One region of the Rhizobium sp. CF142 genome, then DNA from elsewhere that is predicted to be linked to it. Evidence: predicted binding sites of a transcription regulator. Region 1 holds the regulator's gene; each other region holds the start of a gene.
The links. Region 1 encodes PhoB, which activates phosphate uptake and scavenging genes when phosphate is short. Its sites were predicted from a motif close to TGTCATNNANCTGTCAT; they were not measured.
Positions count from the first base shown of each region.

Region 1 (6,247 bases):
ATCGACAGCGCCAACAAGGGCCAGATCGACCTCAAGGTCGATGAGAAGAACCGCAAGGTCAACGACAAGCAGGTCGGCTGGATGAACCAGCTGAAGGCGAGCGGTGTGCTTCACAAGACGTTCAACACCGGCCTCTTCGTCAACGGCAATTCCAGCCGTCCGGAAGCCGCAGGCCTCGGCGTTGCCCTCATCGGCTCGCTCTACCTGATGCTGATCGTTCTCGCACTTGCGCTGCCGATCGGCGTCGCCGCCTCGATTTACCTTGAGGAATTCGCGCCGAAGAACAGGCTGACGGACCTGATCGAGGTCAACATCAACAACCTCGCCGCCGTTCCGTCGATCGTCTACGGTCTGCTCGGTCTCTCGGTCTTCATCAACTTCGCCGGCCTGCCGCGTTCGGCATCGCTGGTCGGCGGCCTGGTGCTGACCCTCATGACGCTGCCGACGATCATCATCGCGACGCGTGCGGCCCTGCGCGCCGTTCCGCCGTCGATCCGCGCGGCCGCACTCGGCCTCGGCGCCTCGAAGATGCAGATGGTGTTCCACCATGTGCTGCCGCTTGCCATGCCCGGCATCCTGACCGGCACGATCATCGGCCTTGCCCACGCACTCGGCGAAACTGCGCCGCTGCTCTTGATCGGCATGGTCGCCTTCGTCGCCCAGGCGCCGACCACTCCGCTCGATCCTTCCACGGCACTTCCGGTTCAGGTCTACATGTGGGCCAACGAAGCCGAGCGTGCCTTCGTGGAAAGAACCTCGGGTGCCATCATCGTCCTGCTCCTGTTCCTGATCGTCATGAACATCGGAGCTATCCTCTTGCGTCGTCGCTTTGAGCGCCGCTGGTAAACGGAGTAAAGATCATGAACATGTTGACGGAAGCCGCAGTCGAGAAGGCGCTGGACCAGAAAATGAGCAACGTCCCGTATAAGATGATCGGTCAGGATGTCTCCGTTTATTACGGCGAGAAGCGTGCGCTTTTCGATGTCAATCTGAACATCCGCGAAAACACCGTGACCGCGCTGATTGGCCCGTCGGGCTGCGGCAAGTCCACCTTCCTGCGTTCGCTGAACCGCATGAACGACACGATCGACGGCTGCCGCGTCACCGGCAAGATCACGCTCGACAGCGACGATATCTACGATCCCGACATCGACGTGGTCGAACTTCGCGCCCGCGTCGGCATGGTGTTCCAGAAGCCGAATCCGTTCCCGAAGACGATCTATGAAAACGTCTCCTACGGACCGCGCATCCACGGCCTCGCCAAGTCCAAGGCCGACCTGGACCAGATCGTCGAGACGAGCCTGCAGCGCGCCGGCCTCTGGAACGAGGTCAAGGATCGCGTGCATGAATCCGGCACCGGCCTGTCCGGCGGTCAGCAGCAGCGTCTGTGCATCGCACGCGCCGTTGCCGTCAGCCCGGAAGTCATCCTGATGGACGAGCCCTGCTCGGCACTCGACCCGATCGCGACTGCAAAGGTCGAAGAGCTGATTCATGAGCTGCGTGAAAACTACACCATCGTCATCGTGACGCATTCCATGCAGCAGGCCGCGCGCGTATCACAGCGTACGGCAATGTTCCACCTCGGCAACCTGGTCGAGGAAAATGACACCGACAAGATGTTCACCAATCCCGACGATCCGCGCACCCAGGACTATATCATGGGCCGGTTCGGCTGATTTTGGCGATGTGAAGCCTTCCCGATTTTCGAGGACAAAGCCCCATGGCATCGACACATATTTTTTCCGCTTACGATGACGATCTGAAATTCCTGTCCCGGCGCATTTCCGAGATGGGTGGTCTTGCCGAACAGATGGTCGGCGAGGCCGTCCGTGCGCTGGTCAACGGCGACACTGCGCTCGCCCAGAAGGTCATTTCCGACGACGTGATCCTTGATCACGCGGAACGCGAAATCAACGACAAGGCGATCGTCACGATCGCCCGTCGCCAGCCGATGGCCTCCGACCTTCGCGAGATCATGGGTTCGATCCGCATCGCCGCCGACCTCGAGCGTGTCGGCGACCTCGGCAAGAACACCGCAAAGCGCGTCATCGCCGTCCAAAGCACCGGCGTTCCGCGCAAGCTCGCCCGCGGTCTCGAGCATCTCTCCGAACTGGCGCTCGTCCAGCTCAAGGAAGTGCTCGACGTCTATACGACGCGTTCTGCGGACAAGGCCAAGTCCATCCGCGAGCGCGACGATGAGATCGACGCGATGTACACCTCGCTGTTCCGCGAACTCCTGACCTACATGATGGAAGATCCGCGCAACATCACGAGCTGCACGCATCTTCTCTTCTGCGCCAAGAACATCGAGCGCATCGGCGACCACGCGACCAACATCGCCGAGACGATCTACTACATGGCAACCGGCGCCCAGCCGGAGGGCGAGCGTCCGAAGGACGACAGCTCCAATACCGTTGGTGCGGTGACGGAGTAATCCTGACCTGCCGATTGCATGCGCGCCCCGCGCGGGGGCGCGCAAAGGTGCAGCCAATTCCGAGTTTCTGTATGATCTCTTGCTTAAATCGCCCCCGGTTTAAGGATCATGCATTAGGAGACTGACACGCATGATCCCAAGAGTTGCAGTTGTTGAAGATGAAGAGGCGCTGAGCGTGCTTCTCCGCTACAACCTCGAGGCTGAAGGTTTCGAGGTGGATACGATCCTCCGTGGCGACGAGGCCGAAATCCGGCTTCAGGAGCGCACGCCCGACCTGCTCATCCTGGACTGGATGCTGCCGGGCGTTTCCGGCATCGAGCTCTGCCGCCGGCTGCGCATGCGGCCGGAGACCGAGCGCCTGCCGATCATCATGCTGACGGCACGCGGCGAAGAGAGCGAGCGCGTTCGCGGTCTCTCGACCGGCGCCGACGATTATGTCGTCAAGCCGTTCTCGACACCGGAACTCGTCGCTCGCGTCAAGGCGATGCTGCGTCGCGCCCGTCCGGAGGTTCTCTCCACTGTTCTGAAATGCGGCGATATCGAGCTCGATCGCGAAACGCATCGCGTTCATCGCAAGAGCCGCGAAGTCCGCCTCGGCCCGACCGAATTCCGCCTGCTCGAATTCCTGATGTCGTCGCCGGGCAGGGTCTTCTCCCGCTCGCAGCTCCTGGATGGCGTCTGGGGCCACGATATCTACGTGGACGAACGCACCGTCGACGTCCATGTCGGCCGCCTGCGCAAGGCGTTGAACTTCTCCAACATGCAGGATGTCATCCGCACCGTCCGCGGCGCGGGATATTCCATGGAAGCCTGATCCGAGTGATCGGAGGTCACGAACGGGTCGCTCGCTTGTCGGGCGGCCCGTTTGTCTATCTGGCACCCCTAGCTCCTTATGAAAGCCGACACCACGCGCCGAAAGCGAACATCGAAAGGATCTGCTTCCTACAGACGGATGCGCACAAGAATTCGATCAAGAGCCTTTTGCAGAGCCGCAGTGCCGCCAAACGCGCGAAAGTCTTCGAGAACCTGTTCATTCAATCCGCCCTTGGTCGAATGCTCGCCGATGAGTTCATCGAAACTCGCGACAGGTTTTGAACGGGCAGCATGGGCGAGGCCGGAAAACAATTGACGGAGGTAGGCGTCGCCAGCCGTTCTCGAAAGCCCTTGGCTCTGCAGCCAGGTCGACGTCGCGTCCAGGATGCCGAAATAGCTGGCCATCAGGCAGCTCGCCGTCGCGAGAAGTTCGAACTCCAGCTTGTTTTCAACCTGGATCGCCGTTCCGAGCGCCGAAAAGAGGGCGTGGGAAACCTCGTCGGGCGGGTAGATCGCAGTCGCGCCCTGAAGATCTGCGACAAACGGAAGTGGAATTGCCAGGCTCAGGCGAACTGGCTGATCGATCCACGCCCGCAGTTGATCCATTGGCGTGGCCGCGACAAAGCTGATGACATGGTGGCCCGGCCGAAATCGGAGCGAGCGGACGACCTCCTCGGCAATTTGCGGCCTCACTGCCACGAATACGAGATCGGATTGGTCGAGAACATCCTGGTTGCCTAAAGCGATCGACGCATTCTGGTTTGCCGCCGCGAGGCGGGCGGCGACGCTTGCGCTACGGGGTGACAGCACGATCCGTGTGTCGCGAAACGCTGTCTTCCCCAGTCCGGTGACGACGGCCTCGGTAATCGTGCCCGTCCCGACGAACCCGATTGTCATCCGCTTTGGATCGATCTCCATTGGCACCCCTGAGCGACTGTTTGCGCCTCGACGAGAATACCGCATCTATATCAGAAAATCGCGCTACAGCGCCATGACCACCGTTCCATGCCGGTCTAGGGCTGAAACGCATTGGTGGCGTTGGCACATAAGTTCGCATTGTCAGGCATAGTGGGCGGCAGGCAGAGATCGGCCTTCGGCAGATCGTGGTCAGGAGCTGTTTTCCGGCCCTCCTGCGCCGGCTAAAAAATCACCCCTCCGCGCAAGGCGAGGAGGGGTGATGGCACGTTGCGTCTGTTGGAAGATCGCGGATCAGCCGACCCGGACAGCCTTGCGGCGTTCGCTGACCGGCTGGTAGGCGAGGCGCTGGTGATAGTTGCAATAGGGCGAGGAATCCGGGGAGTCGCAACCGCAGAAGTAGAAGTCGTCCTTCATCGGATCGCCGACCGGCCACTTGCAGGTGCGCTCCGTCAGTTCCGTCAGGCCGAGGCGGCGCGAAATCGGCACGACCACGTTCTTGGCCGGCACGTATTCCATTTCCTCGACCGTTTCGATCTCGATCTCTTCCTTCAGCATCGTTGCGCCCTGCTGGCGGGTAACGGTGCGGGTGGTGATGCGAGAGGCATAGTTCGGGGCGCGCGGAGCCGAGGTATTGCGCTTCGGTGCGCGCGCGGCGGTTGCCGTGCCGCCGGCCTTGGCGCGGCCGGGAAGACTGAGCCGGTGAACCTTGCCGATAACAGCGTTTCTACTGACGCCGCCAAGCTGCGCAGCGATCTGGCTGGCGCTCAGCCCTTCCGACCAAAGCTTCTTGAGCTTCTCGACACGCTCGTCTGTCCAGTTCATTGCCCTGTCTCCACCTTTCGCGTTGGTGATGGCAGAATCCCTCACCGTTGCCTCGGAAGTCTCCGAAGCAAGAAACGCCTGATCAATTTTGGTGACTAGTTCCGCCGCATGCAGTCTAGTAATTGAACTTTAACCTAGTGTGAGCCTGACTCTGTGACAAGAGTCGCAGGAATCCGATGAATCCGAATTCGAGGTTTTCCCCAACTTGCTTCCCGGGCGAGTCATTTCTGCAACATTAGCTGTTGATAGACCTGCAAGTCTGATTTGAGGCTTGACGCATGTGCTAAATCCTCAGTTTTGTTGACATTGCAGTGCGAAAAGTAAATAGTGCTCCCTGCCGCCGAAAGGCGGCATTTTTAATTTTTCGGGCCTGGTTTTCTTAGCCGGAGTCCGTTGTCTCGGAGCCTGACCAGGAGATTGCGCCATGGCTGAAGCCTCGCCGCTTTATGATACCTATTCTCGTGCCCCGCTGCGGTTCGAGCGAGGCGAAGGCGTGTGGCTGATCACCGAAACCGGCGAGCGATATCTGGATTTCGGCGCGGGCGTTGCCGTTACCTCCGTGGGCCATGGTAATCCGCATGTTGTGGCCGCCCTCAAGGATCAGGCCGACAAGGTCTGGCATCTCTCCAATATCTATGAGGTGCCGGGGCAGGAGAAGCTTGCCAAGCGCCTGACGGATGCCACGTTCGCCGACAAGGTGTTCTTCACCAATTCAGGCGCCGAGGCTCTCGAATGCGCCATCAAGACCGCGCGTCGTTACCAGTTTTCCAAGGGTCATCCCGAGCGTTTCCATATCATCACCTTCGAAGGCGCCTTCCACGGCCGTACGCTCGCGACCATCGCCGCCGGCGGTCAGGAGAAATATCTCGAAGGTTTCGGCCCGAAGACCCCTGGTTTCGATCAGGTGCCCTTTGGCGATGTCGAGGCTGTCCGTGCCGCTATTACCGACAAGACCGCCGGTATCCTCATCGAGCCGGTGCAGGGCGAGGGCGGTGTCCGCCCGGCAACGTCCGAATTCATGAAAGCGCTCCGTCAGCTCTGCGATGAGCATGGCCTGCTGCTGATCCTCGACGAAGTCCAGACCGGCGTCGGCCGTACCGGCAAGCTCTTCGCCCATGAATGGTCGGGTATAACGCCCGACATCATGGCGGTTGCCAAGGGCATCGGCGGCGGCTTTCCGCTCGGCGCCTGCCTTGCGACGGCGGAGGCCGCTTCCGGCATGAAGGCGGGCACGCATGGTTCCACCTATGGCGGCAACCC
Region 1 is NZ_AJWE01000098.1:119,548-125,794, reverse strand. Features, by position in the region: gene pstA (phosphate ABC transporter permease PstA) at 1-846, shown strand, start outside; gene pstB (phosphate ABC transporter ATP-binding protein PstB) at 861-1,676, shown strand; gene phoU (phosphate signaling complex protein PhoU) at 1,721-2,434, shown strand; gene phoB (phosphate regulon transcriptional regulator PhoB) at 2,565-3,248, shown strand; gene PMI11_RS21715 (pyrroline-5-carboxylate reductase) at 3,377-4,165, opposite strand; gene PMI11_RS21710 (GcrA family cell cycle regulator) at 4,457-4,987, opposite strand; gene PMI11_RS21705 (aspartate aminotransferase family protein) at 5,412-6,247, shown strand, end outside.

Region 2 (6,247 bases), on a different contig from region 1:
CAAATCGAGCGACCCGTCGTCACGCTCCGCCTGGAACAAGCGGTCGAGCCCGAGCAGGGCAGCGAGCAGCGCACCGATCCAGACGATGGCCGGGCCGATGCGGGAGAGAAGAGCAAGATCAGGCCCGACGCCGAAGGGGATGACGGCGACTATCGTCAGGAAGAACAGAATGCCGATCAGCGCACCGCCGCCGGCGCGAATGGAGAGTCTCAGGTCACGCAGGAAGAGGGCGGTCATCCCCACACTCCCTGGTCCACCCCGGCAAAACCGGTCATTTTCAGTTCCCTAGTCCCTTCCAGCCCAAGAGGCTGATGCGTCGCGGCGACGATGATCCCGCCTTCCTTGCGATGCGCTTCAATCAATTCCGTAAACAACCTGTCTGCACTTGCATCCAGCGCCGCAGTCGGCTCGTCCAGGATCCAGACCGAGCGATGCGCAACCAGAAGCTTGGCGAAGGCGAAGCGGCGTTGCTGGCCGGCCGAGAGGTAGCCGAAGGGCAGGTGGGTGATGCCCGGTAGGCCGACGGCTTCGGCGGCTTCTTCTGTGCCCAGACCGGCGGTTTTGCCAGGTCCGAGGAAGGATCTCCAGAAATCCAGATTCTCTGCAACCGTAAGTTCAGTCTTCATGGCGTTACGATGGCCAAGGTAGTGGCTCGCTTCGGCTGCCGGACGCCTCTCGGCACCGACCGAATCAGCGACTGTGATGGAGCCTTTTTCCGGCCTCAAAAGGCCGGCGATAACGCGCAATAAAGTGGACTTTCCCGATCCGTTTTTACCCGTCAGAATCAGCGCTTCGCCAGCCGGCAAGTGAAAGGAAACGTTAACGAAAATCAGATCTTCACCGCGCCGGGCTGCCAGATTTTCAGCAGTGAGATGCATGCATCGGCTCTTTCTTCGTTGGCGCCATCAACAAGGCTCAAAAAATGTCCAATTTTGACCTTTGTCGGTATGGCAAGTCTTTACGAAATTATCTATAAGACCTGCAACCACGCCAGCGGTCGGCGTGAATTTCATCCTTGCGCCGAACTTGGGGTCTTTCCTCACGTGCGGACAGCGGAAATGGCCGTACCCGCATCCTGATGTGCATTAAGTGCATAGGCGTTCGCACGACTGTGTTGGCTATCAGAAACGGGGTCTCTCGTGTCTAAATCTCTTGACAGTTTCAATTGTCGGTCCACGCTTTCCGTTGGTGGAAAGGACTACGTCTACTACAGCCTGCCGAAGGCTGAGGCAAACGGTCTCCCCGGCGTATCGAAGCTCCCCTATTCGATGAAGGTGCTGCTGGAAAACCTGCTGCGCTTCGAAGATGGCCAGTCGGTCACCAAGGAGCACATCCTTGCCGTCGCGGAATGGCTTGATAACAAGGGCGCCGTCGAGAATGAAATCGCCTATCGCCCGGCGCGCGTGCTGATGCAGGATTTCACCGGCGTTCCCGCCGTCGTCGATCTTGCCGCGATGCGAGACGCGATGGTTTCCCTCGGTGGCGATCCGGAAAAGATCAACCCGCTCGTGCCCGTCGATCTCGTCATCGACCACTCCGTCATCGTCGACGAATTCGGCACGCCGCAGGCTTTCGCCAAGAACGTCGAGCTGGAATACCAGCGCAATGGCGAGCGCTACCGGTTCCTGAAGTGGGGCCAGCAGGCATTCAAGAATTTCCGCGTCGTTCCTCCGGGCACCGGCATCTGTCACCAGGTCAACCTCGAATATCTCGGCCAGACCGTCTGGACGAAGGAAGAGGATGGCGAAACGATCGCTTATCCGGATACCTGCGTCGGCACCGACTCGCACACGACGATGATCAACGGCCTTGGCGTTCTCGGCTGGGGTGTCGGCGGTATCGAAGCTGAAGCCGCCATGCTCGGCCAGCCGGTTTCGATGCTCCTGCCTGAAGTCATCGGCTTCAAACTGACCGGCAAGCTGAAGGAAGGCGTCACGGCGACCGACCTCGTTCTGACCGTCGTACAGATGCTGCGCAAGAAGGGCGTCGTTTCCAAGTTCGTCGAATTCTTTGGCCCGGGCATGGACAACATGCCGCTCGCCGACCGCGCGACGATCGGCAACATGGGTCCGGAATATGGCGCGACCTGTGGCTTCTTCCCGGTCGACGGCGAAACCATCAACTACCTCACCATGTCCGGCCGCACGCATGACCGGATCGCTCTCGTCGAAGCCTATTCGAAGGCCCAGGGCATGTGGCGCGATGGCGACGGCTCAGAGCTTGTCTTCACCGACACGCTGGAACTCGACCTCGGCGACGTCGTGCCGTCGATGGCCGGCCCCAAGCGTCCGGAAGGCCGCATCGCGCTCGAAAACATTGCTTCCGGTTTCGCCGGCTCGATGGATGCCGACTACAAGAAGCCCGGCCAGCTCAACAACCGTTATGCGGTCGAAGGCACGGATTTCGATCTCGGCCATGGTGACGTCGCTATTGCCGCCATCACCTCCTGCACCAACACCTCCAACCCGTCGGTGCTGATCGCTGCCGGCCTTCTCGCCCGCAACGCCGTTGCCAAGGGCCTGAAGACCAAGCCGTGGGTCAAGACCTCGCTTGCTCCGGGATCGCAGGTCGTCGGTGAATATCTTGCCAAGTCAGGCCTGCAGGCTGATCTCGACAAGCTCGGCTTCAACCTCGTCGGCTTCGGCTGCACGACCTGCATCGGTAATTCCGGCCCATTGCCGGCACCGATCTCGAAGACGATCAACGACAAGGGCCTGATCGTTTCCGGTGTGCTCTCCGGCAACCGCAACTTCGAAGGCCGCATTTCGCCCGACGTCCAGGCGAACTACCTCGCTTCGCCGCCGCTCGTCGTCGCTTACGCTCTTGCCGGTACGGTCCAGAAGGATCTGACCAATGAGCCGATCGGCGAAGACCAGGATGGCAATCCGGTGTTCCTGAAGGATATCTGGCCGACCTCGCATGAGGTTCAGGAATTCATCCAGAAGTACGTCACCCGCGAGCTTTACGAGACAAAGTATGCCGACGTCTTCAAGGGCGATGAAAACTGGCAGGCCGTTCAGGTTCCCCCGGGCCAGACCTATGCATGGGACGACGATTCGACCTATGTCCAGAACCCGCCGTACTTCGTCGGCATGGGCAAGAAGGGCACCGGCATTTCCGATATCAAGGGCGCCCGCGTTCTCGGCCTCTTCGGCGACAAGATCACCACCGACCACATTTCTCCGGCCGGTTCGATCAAGGCTGCTTCACCGGCAGGCGCCTACCTGCTCGGCCATGACGTCGCCGTTACCGACTTCAACCAGTACGGCACGCGTCGTGGCAACCACGAAGTCATGATGCGTGGCACCTTCGCCAACATCCGCATCCGAAACTTCATGCTCGGTGCGAACGGCAAGGAAGGTGGCTACACCATCCACTATCCGTCCAAGGAAGAGACGTCGATCTACGATGCGGCCATGCAGTACAAGGCCGAGGGCGTTCCGCTCGTCATCTTCGCCGGCGTGGAATATGGCAACGGCTCCTCGCGTGACTGGGCTGCGAAAGGCACGAACCTGCTCGGCGTCAAGGCCGTGATCGCCCAGAGCTTCGAGCGTATCCACCGTTCGAACCTGGTCGGCATGGGCGTTATCCCCTTCGTCTTCGAAGAGGGCACGACATGGCAGAGCCTCAACCTGAAGGGCGACGAACTCGTTACCATCGAGGGCCTCGAGAACATCAAGCCGCGTGAAAAGAAGATCGCCAAGATCACCTATGCCGATGGCACGGTGAAGGACGTTCCGCTGGTGTCGCGCGTCGATACGCTGGACGAGGTCGTCTACCTCAACAATGGCGGCATCCTGCAGACGGTTCTGCGCGATCTCGCAGCCTGATTGTTAAGATACTTGCCTGATAATGACCGCCGGAGAGCAATTTCCGGCGGTTTTTCTTTGTGGAAAACGAGGCTGTTTCACTGCTCACGGTGATGTGTTTCGGCCGCCATCCGCCTGGGGCTCCGTCTCACCCGTTCGTGACTTTCCGTTTGGACCCGGAAGGATTATTCGTACGTTCATATCTCAGAGCCGGCGGTTCAGGACCGCTGCTGGCCCTGGAAAAGAGGTGCTGGTGAATGTCCCCGCGTTTTATGATCCCGCTGATCGCCGGGCTTGCTTTTGCAGGTCCTCTCCTGGCCGAAGATGGCACGCCGAAAGGCGTCGTAGAGCTGTTCACGGCGCAGGGCTGCGCCTCCTGTCCGCCGGCCGATGCCGCATTCCGCAAGCTCGTCAGCCAGGGCAATGTCATCGCGCTCGCCTATCATGTCGATTACTGGAATTATCTCGGCTGGGCCGACACGCTGAGCTCGAAGGAAAATACCGAGCGGCAGTACGGCTATGCCCGCATGATGGGCCGCAGCAACGTCTATACGCCGCAGGTAATCGTCAATGGCCGTGACCATCTCGCAGGCGCCGATCTTGCCGGCATCAACGGCAAGATAAACGGCTATGCCGACGAGGGCAAAGGCCTGACCGTGCCTGTCAGCGCTCGCATGAGCGGCGACGAATTAGAGATCAAGCTCGGTGCCGGTCAGGGCAAGGCCAATGTGGTGATCGTCTATTTCGACAAGGAAAAAACGATCGATGTCGAGAAGGGCGAAAACAGTGGCCAGAAGATTTCCTACCTCCACAGTGTGACCGATGTGGAGACGGTCGGTATGTGGGATGGTAAGGCTACGACGCTCACTCTGCCGGCCAGCGTGATGGAAAAACCGGATCTCGAGGGATCAGCGATTCTCTTGCAGTCTGTGACTGATAACGGCGATCCGGGAGCGATCCTCGGCGCAACAGTCGTCATGGCAGGAAAAAATATCTAAGGATTTCATCCGCTTGCGGATGAATGTCAGGCGGCCCGGCCAAGCGTATTCGGGGCTGGGGTTAAGGTCGATACGCTCCGCCGGGCCCTTTGGCGCGCTGGCGCCAAACTGGAACCTATAGTTCTCTTGGAAATGAGGCGCTGTTTTGACTGAAATGCGGCACGCCGGAGAAAGCAGGTTTCGTCCCCAGTGTGACAGTCGGTGCCCTTGCAATTTGCTGCGGCTCGGGCAAACTGTCACTCTCCTGTCACACGTGGAGGTCTTGGGAGTCTGATGACAGATACGCCGGATTTGCGACACGGCGAAAGCCGCTCCGTCGACAATAGCTCTTCAACCGTCGTTGATCTCAAGGAATACAGACAAAACAAAGATCCGATGCCAGTGACATTTCACCGGCGGGAGCTCGACCAGATTCTGTGGATCTACGGTCGAATGGTGGGCGAAGGCGAGTGGAAAGACTACGCCATCGACCACACTGGGGAGAAGGCGGTGTTCTCCGTCTTCAAGCGTTCGGGCGAAATGCCGCTCTTCCGCATCGAGAAGAATCCGAAGCTCGCTGCCAAGCAGGGCGCCTTTTCGGTCGTGAACATCAACGGGATGATTCTGAAGCGCGGCCACGAGCTTGGGCCAGTCCTGAAGGTTTTCGACAAGTCGCTGAAGCTCGTCGACAAGTAAGCGACATCACCCTTTGAACAGCGTGCCCGGATAGGCATCCGGATCGGGATGGGTTTCCGTTCCTTCGCCCAGTCTGCGCTGCATCAGCATCGTATCCAGCCAGCGGCCGTGCTTGTAACCGGCACCTTTCATTAGACCGATCTCTTCAAAACCCAGCGAACGATGAAGCGCGATAGAAGCCGGGCTTGCACCGCCGATGACGGCGGTCATCTGGCGGAAGCCAGAGACAGTGCAGCGCGAAATCAGCTCTCCAAGGAGCAGCTTGCCAATACCCTTGCCGCGCGCCTCCGTGCCCAGATAAATCGAATCCTCGACCAGCCAGCGATAGGCCGGGCGGGTGCGGAATGCCGAGGCATAGGCATAGCCGAGCAGGGTTCCGTCCTCGGCTGTCGCGGCGATGTAGGGATAGCCCTGCTCGCGAATAGCGGCGTAGCGGGCCGTCATTTCCGCTTCGGTTGGCGGCACGATCTCATAGCTCGAGATGCCGTTCAGCACGGACTCGCGATAGATTTCAGTAATGGCGGGGAGATCGGAGGGAAGGGCGTCGCACAGGAGAGGGAGCATTTCGGATCGATCGGCACAGTTGAACGAAGGCTCACGTTGAAGCACTCCAGCGAACTGCCCGCAACAAAAAAGGCGGCCGAAGCCGCCTTTTCGTTTTTCAGTCCAGCCTGCTTACTTACGGTTGCCCATGAACTGCAGCAGGAACATGAAGAGGTTGATGAAGTCGAGGTAGAGCGTCAGGGCGCCCATGATGGCCTTGCG
Region 2 is NZ_AJWE01000020.1:33,436-39,682, reverse strand. Features, by position in the region: gene ccmB (heme exporter protein CcmB) at 1-237, opposite strand, end outside; gene ccmA (heme ABC exporter ATP-binding protein CcmA) at 234-878, opposite strand; gene acnA (aconitate hydratase AcnA) at 1,140-3,830, shown strand; gene PMI11_RS06080 (DUF1223 domain-containing protein) at 4,067-4,807, shown strand; gene PMI11_RS06075 (DUF2794 domain-containing protein) at 5,081-5,482, shown strand; gene PMI11_RS06070 (GNAT family N-acetyltransferase) at 5,489-6,046, opposite strand; gene PMI11_RS06065 (Bax inhibitor-1/YccA family protein) at 6,158-6,247, opposite strand, start outside.
Region 2: the regulator PhoB is predicted to act here: its motif matches at 5,042-5,058, upstream of PMI11_RS06075 (DUF2794 domain-containing protein).

Region 3 (6,247 bases), on a different contig from region 1:
GACTGGAATCTCAAGAATCTCTTCACCGGCTGGAAGGACCCTGATCTGACCGAGCTCGGCATCCAGGAAGCCACGACCGGCGGCCAGGCGCTTGCCGACTACGGCATCAAGTTCGATATCGCCTTCACCTCCGCACTGGTGCGCGCGCAGCACACGCTGAAGCTTGTCCTCGACAAGGTCGGTCAGCCTGATCTCGAGACGATCCGCGACCAGGCACTCAACGAGCGCGACTACGGCGATCTTTCCGGCCTCAACAAGGACGATGCCCGTGCCAAGTGGGGCGAGGAGCAGGTGCATGTCTGGCGCCGCTCCTATGACGTTCCGCCTCCGGGCGGCGAAAGCCTGCGCGACACCGGCGCCCGCGTCTGGCCTTATTACCTGACGGAAATCCTTCCGCGCGTCCTGCGCGGCGAAAAGGTGCTGGTCGCCGCGCATGGCAATTCGCTGCGTTCGCTCGTCATGGTTCTCGACCGCCTCACCCGCGAGCAGGTTCTGTCGCTCAACCTCGCGACGGGCGTGCCCATGGTCTACAAGCTGAAGGCAGATTCCACCGTCGCTTCCAAGGAAGTGCTCGGCGACATGTCTGGCGCGCATTGATCGCAAACAGACGCCGATAGGTTTGAGGCCGGGCTCGCGCCCCAGCCACTTACTCAAATGCGGAATCGATTTGTGGGGCGGTTCCACATCACCGCAAAGTTTCGTCGGTGCCATTTTCGCGTTCGAAAGCTGGCAGTCGAGCGCCTTACGGCTCTTGAAAAACCCAAGTTGTTAGGTTATTTTGGAGCATGGTCACCGTTCTCCGCGAAGCAGGAATGCGATTTGTCATTTACACGGATGACCACGAACCGGCGCACACCCATGTCTATGGAGATGGGGAAGCCCGCATCAATATCCTCGATCTCACCGTGATATCAAACCGGGGAATGAAGAAGCGGGATTTGAGCGTAGCCCTTGCCATTGTTCAGGCGAACAAGCGCCTGTTCATCGAAAAATGGGAGAACATCCATGGGTGAAGTTGTCTTTGAAGATCGTCACTACCGAGAAGCTACCGTGAAGGGGGAGGCGGAACGCGTCCGCGCGCCCATCCCGGCATCAGCCCGTTTCGATGAGGCATCCGGCCGCATCGTCGTGGATTTTACCAACGGCGCTGCGTTCATGGTGCCTGCCCGATCGATACAGGGCCTGGAGAATGCAACCGTTGCGCAGTTGGCTGAGGTCGAGCTTCTCGGCGGGACCGGCCTGCATTGGGAAAGCCTGGACGTGGATTTTACCATTTCCGGGTTGATGAACGGCATATTCGGCACTGCGAAGTTCATGGATGCGCAGCGCCGAGGTGGTCAGTCCCGTTCAACGGCCAAGGTAGAGGCAAGCCGTGCCAACGGTGCCAAGGGCGGACGCCCCCGGAAGAACGGCTAGGCGCTTGCAGATGGCTGGTCCAAAGCCCGGCCGTCACGAGCGCTCGACCACGTTGCCACACCCAGTCGCCAAACCGTTAGCTGCCGGGATAAGACTCCGGCGCGGATGAAAGGTGCGCCTCCGGCCTAACCCGGTCATCTACTGTGGGCAAGGACACGCCCGCAATTTGCGCGTAGTTGTCATCGCACTTCACGGCCGAAAGCAGGCCCGATCCCCAATTCTTCGCGCTTAGCAACTATTCGAAGTGCAAGTCCGCCAGGGCAAGTCGAAGCCGCTTTGGGTCTTCAGCAAAAATCTCCGGCATCGGCAATACCCCCGACAACCGACGCTGTAACGGACATTGCTACCGATCATTCAAACGAATCCACATTTAGGTAAGTGGCTGGGGCTCGCGCCCGGCCTTTTTCGTTTTCAGTTCTCGATGGTGAACTGGACGCGATCGGCGGCAAAGCGGCTGATCGAATATTGCACCGGCACGCCGTCCAGATCGGTGTTCATCGCCTTGGTGATCAGGAGCACGGCGCCGGGCGTCAGTTCCAGATCGGCGAGGTCGCCGGAATCGGCGTGGGCGGCGGTGATCTCGGTCGTGGCGCGCACATAGTCCGAAAGGCCAAGTGCGGCGAAAGCCTTGGTGATGGACTCGGTCTGGCGATAGATCTCGACGAGGCCGGGAAAGCGCGCTGCCGGAAACCAGCTCGTTCCGCGTGCGACTGGCCGCCTGTCCGCATCCCGCACCGTTTCCAGCCGGATGACCGGCGTACCCTGTTCGATGCGGAGCCAGCGGGCCACCTCGGCATTGGCCGGCTCTTGCGCATGGTCCAGCAGGAGCGAGTGCGTCTCGCGTGCCTGGTCGCCTAGACCATCGGTAAAGCGGGTGCGGCGGCTGATCGGAAAATTCAGGCGCTCCTTGCGCTCGATCAGTGTGCCGCGGCCCTGCACTGCACGCACGATGCCTTCCTGCGCCAATGCGGCAAGGGCGCTACGAACCGTATGCCTGTTGACGCCGAACTGCAGTGCCAGCGCGGTTTCCGGCGGCACCATGCCCGTTTCGTCATAGGCACCGCTGCTGATCGCCTCGCGGATCCGGTCGGCGATCTGCCGCCACAGCGCCACGCCCGTCTGCCGCTGCACCTGCTTTATGCCTGCCATTGCACCCCTTCCCTGATCACTTTCGACGCAATTGATCTTCGGACCCGGCCAATTTTGGACGTGTCGTGTCACACGCTTGTCACCTCGCCGATTTAGGGATAGGTATAGCTTGTATAGTTGTCTATATCAATAGACATTTCGAGGAAAAACGATGACGGCAGCAGAGAAGACAGACGCTGCGGCGCAGGCAGGCAACGGACGCAAACGCACCGTCGATCTGCTGGCGCGCGCTGAGACACAGGAATTGCTGGCGGCGTGGGATGCGCTTGCCGAAAAGCCGGCGGCACAGCCGGTGCGCGGCCCGGAAACGGGCCTTGTCATGGTTCGCGGCCGCATCGGTGGCGGCGGGGCGCCCTTCAATCTCGGCGAGGTCACGGTGACGCGTGCGACGGTGCGCCTTGCCTCCGGCTCAGTCGGCCATGCGCAGGCGCTCGGAACCGACCGCGAGAAGGCACGGCTTTCGGCGATCTTCGATGCGCTCTGGCAGGAGGAAGCCACCAAGGGCTTCGTCGAGGACAGGCTGCTGTCGCCGATATCAAGCCGCATAACCGCCGAGGCCGGTCGCAAGGCCGAGGAGACGGCCGCGACCCGCGTCGATTTCTTCACCATGGTGCGGGGAGACAACTGATGAGCGCCAAGACCGATGTTCTGACCGGCGGCTTTGCCGAGCCGGTATTCGAGGCCCAAAGCGTGTTCAAGATGCTGATGGACGGCATGGCCCGGCCCGGCACCATCCAGACGGTGGCGGCCGAAGTGACGGCGCCCGCACCGCTCGGCATTGCCGCCGGCGCGATCGGCCTGACGCTCTGCGACCACGACACGCCCGTCTGGCTTTCGGCCGGGCTTGCCAAATCGGCGATCCCGGAATGGCTGGGCTTCCACACCAGCGCCCCGCTGACGGCCGAGAAGGCCGAGGCGCGCTTCGCCTTCGTCGAGGCCGGCACGATGATCTCCACCTTCGGCCTGTTTGCCGCAGGGACGCAGGAATATCCCGATCGCTCCACAACGGTGGTGATCGAGCTTGCCGATCTCGAAGGAGGGCGCCGCCTCGCGCTGATGGGGCCGGGCATCCAGAGCGTGACCGAGATCGCGCCTGTCGGCCTGCCGGAAACCTTCCTGCGCCTCTGGACGGAAAACCGCGCGCTCTTCCCGCGCGGCGTCGACATCGTGCTGACGGCAGGCAAGCGTTTCCTCTGCCTGCCGCGCACCACCAAGATCACAGCAACGGAGATCTGAGCTCATGTATGTTGCCGTCAAGGGTGGCGAGGCCGCCATCGCCAATGCCCACCGCCTGCTCGCCGACCGCCGGCGCGGCGACCGCTCCGTGCCCGCCATCGGCATCGAGCAGATCATCGAACAGCTCGCTCTCGCCGTCGACCGCGTCATGGCCGAAGCTTCGCTTTACGACCGCACGCTTGCCGCACTTGCCGTGCGCCAGTCGCGCGGCGACATGATCGAGGCGATCTTCCTGCTGCGCGCCTACCGCACGACGCTGCCGCGCTTCGGCTATTCCAGGCCGCTCGATACCGCCAATATGCAGATCGAGCGCCGCATCTCCGCCACCTACAAGGATCTCCCGGGCGGCCAGCTGCTCGGCCCGACCTTCGACTATACGCACCGCCTGCTCGACCCGAGCCTGCTCTCGGATGAGGCCGTGGAAGAACCCGCGCAGCGCGAGGCTGAAACCGGCCGCGTCATGCGCGTCTCCGAAATCCTCGGCCCGGAGGGCCTGATCGAAAACGACGGCGAACTGCCCGAGGATCACGAGACGGGCGACCTGACGCGCGAGCCGATGGAATTTCCGATGACCAGGGATCTTCGCCTGCAGGCGCTGGCGCGCGGCGACGAGGGCTTCCTTCTGGCGCTCGGCTATTCCACGCAGCGCGGCTATGGCCGCAACCACCCGTTCACCGGCGAGATCCGCATCGGCGAGGTCGAGGTGGAATTCGATGTGGCCGAACTCGGCTTTGCCGTCTCGCTCGGCCCGATCCAGCTGACCGAATGCCAGATGGTCAACCAGTTCAAGGGTTCGGCCAAGGCGCCGCCGCAGTTTACCCGCGGTTACGGCCTGGTCTTCGGCCAGAGCGAGCGCAAGGCGATGGCCATGTCGCTCGTCGATCGTGCGCTGCGCGCCGAAGAGCTTGGCGAGGACATCACCGCGCCGGCGCAGGACGAGGAATTCGTCATTTCCCATTCCGACAATGTGCAGGCGACCGGCTTCGTCGAGCACCTGAAGCTTCCGCACTACGTGGACTTCCAGGCCGAACTCGACCTCGTCCGCCGCATGCGCCGCGAATTCGAAGCCGCCCGCAACAGCGGCGAGACCCAAAAGGAGGCCGCCGAATGAGTGATCTCGCCACCTACAATTTCGCTTATCTCGACGAACAGACCAAGCGCATGATCCGCCGCGCCATCCTGAAGGCAATCGCCATTCCCGGCTATCAGGTACCCTTTGCATCAAGAGAAATGCCGATGCCCTACGGCTGGGGCACCGGCGGCGTGCAGGTGACAGCCTCGATCATCGGGCCTGACGACGTTCTCAAGGTCATCGACCAGGGCGCCGACGACACGACGAATGCCGTCTCCATCCGCGCCTTCTTCCAGAAGGTCGCCAATGTCGCCGTCACGACGCACACCAAGGAGGCGACGATCATCCAGACGCGTCACCGTATCCCTGAGGACAAGCTCGCAGAAGGCCAGGTGCTCGTCTATCAGGTGCCGATCCCGGAACCGCTGCGCTTCCTCGAACCGCGCGAGACGGAGACACGCAAGATGCATGCGCTGGAAGAATACGGCCTCATGCATGTGAAGCTCTACGAGGATATCGCCCGCAACGGCCGTATCGCCACGACCTATGCCTATCCGGTCAAGGTTCATGGCCGCTATGTCATGGATCCCTCGCCGACGCCGAAATTCGATAATCCGAAGATGCACAGGTCGGAAGCGCTGCAGCTTTTCGGCGCCGGGCGCGAAAAGCGCATCTATGCCGTGCCGCCCTATACCGACGTCGTCAGCCTGGACTTCGAAGATCATCCCTTCGAGATCCAGCGCTTCGGCAAACCCTGCGCGCTGTGTGGCGCCGAGGAGGTCTATCTCGACGAGGTGATCCTCGACGACAAGGGCGGGCGCATGTTCGTCTGCTCCGATACCGACCATTGCGAAGACCGCCGCGCGCACGGACATGCCGGCGAAATGCTGGCCCGGGAGGCTGCAGAATGACCGAGATACCACTTCTGAAAGTCAACGACCTCTCGAAGTTCTACGGCAACCGCATTGGCTGCCGGAACGTCTCCTTCGAGCTCTGGCCCGGTGAAGTGCTCGCCATCGTCGGCGAATCCGGCTCGGGCAAGACGACGTTGCTCAACTGCATCTCCACCCGGCTGATGCCGACGACCGGCAGTGTCGAGTACCACATGCGCGACGGCAGCTACCGTGACCTCTACCACATGAACGAGGCCGAGCGCCGCTTCCTGATGCGCACCGACTGGGGCTTCGTGCATCAGAACCCGGCTGACGGGCTGCGCATGACGGTGTCTGCCGGGGCAAATGTCGGCGAACGCCTGATGGCGATCGGCGATCGCCACTACGGCAAGATCCGCTCCACCGCCATCGACTGGCTGGAGCGTGTCGAAATCGACGCCGACCGCATCGACGACCAGCCGCGCGCCTTCTCCGGCGGCAT
Region 3 is NZ_AJWE01000015.1:50,382-56,628, reverse strand. Features, by position in the region: gene PMI11_RS04745 (2,3-bisphosphoglycerate-dependent phosphoglycerate mutase) at 1-597, shown strand, start outside; gene PMI11_RS04740 (DUF4160 domain-containing protein) at 786-1,013, shown strand; gene PMI11_RS04735 (DUF2442 domain-containing protein) at 1,006-1,416, shown strand; gene phnF (phosphonate metabolism transcriptional regulator PhnF) at 1,828-2,565, opposite strand; gene phnG (phosphonate C-P lyase system protein PhnG) at 2,717-3,193, shown strand; gene phnH (phosphonate C-P lyase system protein PhnH) at 3,193-3,801, shown strand; gene PMI11_RS04715 (carbon-phosphorus lyase complex subunit PhnI) at 3,806-4,912, shown strand; gene PMI11_RS04710 (alpha-D-ribose 1-methylphosphonate 5-phosphate C-P-lyase PhnJ) at 4,909-5,784, shown strand; gene phnK (phosphonate C-P lyase system protein PhnK) at 5,781-6,247, shown strand, end outside.
Region 3: the regulator PhoB is predicted to act here: its motif matches at 2,632-2,648, upstream of phnG (phosphonate C-P lyase system protein PhnG).